One region of the Streptomyces sp. UG1 genome, then DNA from elsewhere that is predicted to be linked to it. Evidence: riboswitches for the same ligand, from Rfam matches in the RefSeq annotation. Region 1 holds a riboswitch; the other holds the start of a gene.
The links. Region 1 has a riboswitch for ZMP and ZTP ahead of ACP4J3_RS00335 (glycine hydroxymethyltransferase). Riboswitches for the same ligand answer to the same signal wherever they lie in the genome.
Positions count from the first base shown of each region.

Region 1 (3,206 bases):
CTTGCCGAAAGGCTTGGAAAATGCTCAGACTCGGTATTCCGCTCCGTGCAAAAAGAAGTCACCGCCCACTCGATTTACCACCCGGCGTCGGCTGCACTCGAGCACGGCGCTCACCCGCTATCCCACGAGGGAACCCTGCTGGGCCGCGAGGGCACGCTTCCTGCCGCATGTGATCCTTTGACGGCCGTCCGCCGAAGGCGCGTCGGGGCCGACGGCGTGCCCCGGTGGCCGGCTCACACCCCGAGCACGCCCCGCAACTGGGCCAGCCCCCAGTCCAGATCCTCCTTCCCGATCACCAAGGGCGGCGCGATACGGATCGTCGCCCCATGTGTGTCCTTCACCAGCACCCCCCGCTCCATCAACTGCTCGGACACCTCCCGCCCCGTGCCATGCCCCCGGGCGATGTCCACCCCGGCCCACAGCCCCCGCCCCCGCACCTCCGTCACCCGCCCGGTCCCCGCCAACTGCCCCAGCTCCCGGTGCAGATGCGCGCCCAGCTCCGCCGCCCGCTCCTGGAACTCGCCCGTCCGCAGCATCGCGATCACCTCCAGCGCCACCGCACACGCCAGCGGATTCCCACCGAACGTCGACCCGTGCTCCCCGGGCCGGAACACCCCGAGCACCTCGGCCGACGACACCACCGCCGACACCGGCACGATCCCGCCCCCGAGCGCCTTCCCCAGGACGTACATGTCCGGCACCACACCCTCGTGCTCGCACGCGAAGGTGCGCCCCGTACGCCCCAGCCCCGACTGGACCTCGTCCGCCACGAACAGCACGTTCCGCTCCCGCGTCAGCTCCCGTACCGCCGGCAGATAGCCCGCCGGGGGGACCACCACCCCCGCCTCACCCTGGACCGGCTCCAGCAGCACGGCCACGGTGTTCTCCGTCAGCGCCTCCCGCATCGCCGTCAGATCCCCGTACGGCACGATCGCGAATCCCGGCGTGTACGGCCCGAAGTCCGCCCGCGCCTCCGGGTCGGTGGAGAAGCTGATGATCGTCGTCGTACGGCCGTGGAAGTTGTTGCCCGCCACCACGATCTTCGCCATCTCCGCCGGCACGCCCTTGACGCGGTACCCCCACTTCCGGGCGGTCTTCACGGCCGTCTCCACCGCCTCCGCCCCCGTGTTCATCGGCAGCACCATCTCCATCCCGCACAGCTCGGCGAGCTGCGCGCAGAACGCCGCGAACCGGTCGTGATGAAACGCCCGCGACGTCAGCGTCACCCGCTCGAGCTGCGCCTTCGCCGCGTCCAGGATCCGCCGGTTGCGGTGCCCGAAGTTCAGCGCCGAATACCCGGCCAGCAGATCCAGATACCGCCGCCCCTCCACATCCGTCATCCAGGCCCCGTCGGCCGTCGCCACCACGACCGGCAGCGGCTGGTAGTTGTGCGCGCTGTGCGCGTCGATCGCGGCGATCAGGGATTCGTTGGTGCTCGACGTACCCACGGGGCTCTCCGTTTCCGCCACCGCGAGGGCTCGTGTCCCGGCAGTCACGAGGCTCGCGGCCACTGTCCAGTTCCTGCCTTGCGAGTGCTGTGCGGCCCCTTCCTATCGTTGCTCGCATGGTGGACGCGGGACCATCGCTCACCGGCGCGCCCGGTAGGCTGATCGGCGGGCCGTGACTGGCGCGCTGGGATGGACCAACCATCGGGGAGCGGCCCCTGGGCCAAGTCCAGACCGAGTGCCGTGCGCCTGGGCCGTACCGTGAACGCTGCACACGACGTCCGGAGGTCCCCATGTCAGCCGAGCCCCTCTCCACCGAGTCCACCGCCTTCCGTTCCGCCCTCGACGTGATCCGCGCCGTCGAGCCGCGCGTGGCCGACGCCATCGGCCAGGAGGTCGCCGACCAGCGCGAGATGCTCAAACTGATCGCCTCCGAGAACTACGCCTCCCCGGCCACCCTCCTGGCGATGGGCAACTGGTTCAGCGACAAGTACGCCGAGGGCACCGTCGGCCGCCGCTTCTACGCCGGCTGTCGCAACGTCGACACCGTCGAGTCCCTCGCCGCCGAGCACGCCAAGGAGCTCTTCGGCGCCCGCCACGCCTACGTCCAGCCGCACTCCGGCATCGACGCCAACCTCGTCGCCTTCTGGGCCGTCCTCGCCCAGCGCGTCGAGGCCCCCGCCCTGGAGAAGGCCGGCGTCCGCCAGGTCAACGAACTCTCCGAGGCCGACTGGGCCGAACTGCGCCGCGCCTTCGGCAACCAGCGCATGCTCGGCATGTCCCTGGACGCCGGCGGCCACCTCACCCACGGCTTCCGCCCGAACATCTCCGGCAAGATGTTCGACCAGCGCTCCTACGGCACCGACCCCGCCACGGGCCTGATCGACTACGAGGCGCTGCGTGTCTCCGCCCGCGAGTTCAAGCCGCTGATCATCGTCGCCGGCTACTCCGCCTACCCCCGTCTCGTGAACTTCCGGATCATGCGCGAGATCGCCGACGAGGTCGGCGCCACGCTCATGGTCGACATGGCCCACTTCGCGGGTCTCGTCGCCGGCAAGGTCCTCACCGGCGACTTCGACCCGGTCCCGCACGCCCAGATCGTCACCACCACCACCCACAAGTCGCTGCGCGGCCCGCGCGGCGGCATGGTCCTGTGCGACGACTCCCTCAAGGACCAGGTCGACCGCGGCTGCCCGATGGTCCTCGGCGGCCCGCTCCCGCATGTCATGGCCGCCAAGGCCGTCGCCCTGGCCGAGGCCCGCCGGCCCGCCTTCCAGGACTACGCCCAGCGCATCGTCGACAACTCCCGCGCCCTGGCCGAGGGCCTGATGCGCCGCGGCGCCACCCTGGTGACCGGCGGCACCGACAACCACCTCAACCTGATCGACGTCGCCTCCTCCTACGGCCTCACCGGCCGTCAGGCCGAGGCCGCGCTCCTCGAATCCGGCATCGTCACCAACCGCAACGCCATCCCGGCCGACCCCAACGGCGCCTGGTACACCTCCGGCATCCGCATCGGCACCCCCGCCCTGACCACCCGGGGCCTGGGCACCGCCGAGATGGACGAGGTCGCCGCCCTCATCGACCGCGTCCTGACCACCACCGAGCCGGGCACGACCAAGTCGGGCGCCCCGTCCAAGGCCGCTCACGTCCTCGACCCGAAGATCGCCGACGAGATCTCCCACCGCGCCACCGACCTCGTGGCCGGCTTCCCGCTGTACCCGGAGGTCGACCTGGGCTGACGCCCATGGCGCTGCGCCG
Region 1 is NZ_JBNGGG010000001.1:82,093-85,298, forward strand. Features, by position in the region: gene rocD (ornithine--oxo-acid transaminase) at 234-1,448, opposite strand; ZMP/ZTP riboswitch at 1,611-1,707, shown strand; gene ACP4J3_RS00335 (glycine hydroxymethyltransferase) at 1,739-3,187, shown strand.

Region 2 (3,206 bases), on a different contig from region 1:
GCAGGGCGCGGCTGTAGTAAGGACGCTCTGCCACGTCGCAGAGTCCGGTGAGACGCAGGCCGAGGCCGGCCGGTCCGAGGACCCGGGCATAGCGTGCGACGCTCATGGCACCGCCCATGGCCAGAAGACAGGCTCCCTCGGCCGGCAGGTCCCGACCGCGTCGCGCGGCCAGTGTGCCGACTGCGGCGGCGTCGCTGGGCCCTTCGAGCAGAACGACGGTCCGTACGGACAACTCGGCGGCGAGTTCACGCGCGGGGCGGTCGGGGCCGCCAGCTGCCCATGCGGTGACTGCTTCCTGGAATGCGCCCATGTCGGCCATGGGACTGAGTGTCCGCTTGTGCGCGGCTGCCGTGCCAGGCGTTTTCCGTCACGGGCGACGGCCGTCGCCACGGCGTCCAGGCCATAGCGCGCATGCACACCTCAAGTCGCGCTACTCCCCGCCGGGCGGGTGCTGCCGGTGCTCGGGCAGGCTCGCGAGGTTCGACGCCCATCGCCGCATCCCTGTGTTCTTCGCCATCGCCGCATAGCGTTCGAACTGTTCGCGGCACAGATGTCTGAGGATGCCGCCGCCGATGGCTGGAACCCGCGCGAACTCCTCGCCGGGCTGTAGCGGCTCCCACTGGGTCAGGACCTCGGCTGCGCCGTCGCTGGGGGATTCGAGTCCGTACCAGATCTGGTTCACCCCCAGGGCCACGGCGGCACCCAGGCACATCAGGCACGGTTCCAGGGATACGGCGAGGGTGAGCGGGCCGGTACGCCTTCGCCACCCCAACCGTTGATCAGCCTCGATCATCGCCAGCAGATCGGCGTGGACGAGCCGCCGGCCGAGGGCCTGTTCCTGTGTACGCCCGCCCGACGATCTCACCGTCCATGGCCACGACTGCGCCGATGGGCAGCTCGCCCGCAGCCAGGGCTTCTTCGGCGACCTCGATCGCGAGGCCGACCAGCCGCTCAGCGGCGCGGGATTTCCCCTGCCAGTCCGGATTCATCACGCGCCTGCCTTGGCCGCGTCCAGGGCGGCGAAGACGGTGAGGGCGTCGCGGACGGCCGCGACGTCATGGGTGCGGATGAAATCCGCCCCGTGCCACGCCGCGTACAGCTCCGCCGCCACCGTGGCCGCACCGATCCGGGACAGACCGCTCCCGGTGAGTGCCCGGAGAAGCGACTTCCGGGAGGGCGACACCAGGACCGGCACCCCGAACCGGGCCTTCAACCGCCCGAGGCCGGCCAGGGCCCGCAGGGACGGTTCCGGACTGCTGCCCAGGAAATAGCCCAGCCCCGGATCGATGACCAGCCGGTCCCGACCGATGCCGGCTGCCTCCAGAGCGGCCAGGCGCTCGGCGAAGAACTCGCCGATCCCCTCCCACACGGCCGCGGGATCGGTCATCACCGTGGTGGCGGGCCCGCTGCGCTGCACGCAGTGCATGACGATGAGCCGGCAGTTGCCGCCGGCCAGCTCCTCGTACCGGGCGGGATCGGGGAATCCCTGGATGTCGTTGAGGTACGCCGCCCCGTGAGCGGCAGCGAAGCGCTGGGTCTTCGGCAGGAACGAGTCGACCGACACCGGCACGCCCTCGGCGACCAACTCGTCGATGACATCGGCCAGTCGCCTGATCTCCTCGGCCGCGGTGACCTCCCGGGCGGCCGGGTTGCTCGCCGCGGGACCCAGCTCGATGATGTCCGCCCCGTCCGACCGCAGCCGCCGCGCGTGCGCCAGCGCGTCCTCGGCGGCCAGGAATCGGCCGCCGTCCGAGAACGAGTCCGCGGTGATGTTGACGACGCCGACCAGCAAGGGCCGTTCGGCGGTCATGGGTGAGGTGTCCAGGTGTCGTTCCACGGCGTGCCTCCCAGGTTGCTCCCAAGAAGCCCAGGCGCGCGGCACACGTCCATGTGACGAAGCCGCTCCCCGATGGTTACGCCCATCCCGACACGCCAGTCACGACTCGAGCCCACGGTATCCGAGCCCCGGCCGCCCGCGGCAACCGATTTCTCCAGCGCGTGGCCGCGCGAGCGTGGAGCACTGGCTGCGGGTTCGCTCAGTTGAAGGGAACGGCGTCTGCCGGGGCGGTGTGCCAGTTGGTGACGATCGGCTTCTCGACCGTGATGGTGCCGACCGGCAGGGAGACCGGGTTGGGGTCGTCATCACCGACGCCGACGATGATGCTGTCCAGTTCCTTGCCGCCGTTTGAGCTGGTGGTCTTCGGGTTCACGCCGGCGTATGCGGTGGTGCTCCCGCTCAGCTTGATCTGCCGGCCGACGGCCTGCTCGGCGGGACCCGCCTGGGTGCCGTCGGATCCGAACGCCACGGTCGGCAGCGCGGCCGGCAGGTAACAGGTGATCCCCGACTTCGCCTTCGCGATGATCAGGATGTATCCGCCCGCCTGAGTCTCGGACCTGGTGCTCCAGGAGATGTCGTTGGCGCCACAGGTCTGCCCGACCGGCTCCCGCCCGCCGCTGCCGGTGTCGGCGCCGTCCCCGTCCCTGGTTCCCTGGCCCGACGCGTCAGAGCCCTTGTCGGCGCCCTTGCCGCCTCCCGTGGTCGACGACCCTGACGGGGTGGCCGCCGCATCGCCGGTCGGAGTGGCGGACGAAGACCCCTGCGCGGCGCCGCTGTCCGTGGACTCGTCCGTGTCCTGGCACGCGGTCATCAGCATGGCGCCGCCCACGAGGGCTGCGGAGACGAGGATGGCCTTGCGACGGTTGCCGGACATGAAATCCCCCTGAGTCATTGGTGGTTGAGGCCGAAGTTGTTCGGCTTCTCGGTGCCTTTCTCGATCACTATGAGGAGCCTGCGGGCCGAGGGGATCCCGGTGCCTTCGTTCCAGGACATCGCTGTCACGAACTGGTGACATGATCACGAAGCCGAAATCGAGGCGGCTCCCGGAAGTACGACGCGGAAGAGTAGGCACTACGAGCCGACGTTCGAGGCCAGAGGCCAGAGGCCGGATGCCACCTGCCGAACTCAGGCCAGGGACTCGAAGTAGGCCTTCTGAGCGGGGTAATAGTCGTCGCAGTCGGGCCGTGGCCCGCCCGTGCGAGCTGCGGTGAGCATGTCCAGGTAGTACCGCGTGCGGAGCTGGTCGGGGACGGGTCCCGGACCAGCGTCGGTATCGTCCGCGAGGTGTTTGGTGACCAGCGACGGGCGTGGTGACCACCGGACCGTCTCTGACGGTGACGTTGTGGAGCGGCAACCGAGTTGGACGGCG
Region 2 is NZ_JBNGGG010000025.1:21,845-25,050, reverse strand. Features, by position in the region: gene ACP4J3_RS26645 (TOPRIM nucleotidyl transferase/hydrolase domain-containing protein) at 1-319, opposite strand, end outside; gene ACP4J3_RS26640 (deaminase) at 431-865, opposite strand; gene folP (dihydropteroate synthase) at 989-1,810, opposite strand; ZMP/ZTP riboswitch at 1,859-1,950, opposite strand; gene ACP4J3_RS26630 (hypothetical protein) at 2,037-2,711, opposite strand.
Region 2: it holds a riboswitch for ZMP and ZTP, as region 1 does, so the genes downstream of both, folP (dihydropteroate synthase) here and ACP4J3_RS00335 (glycine hydroxymethyltransferase) in region 1, are expected to answer to the same signal.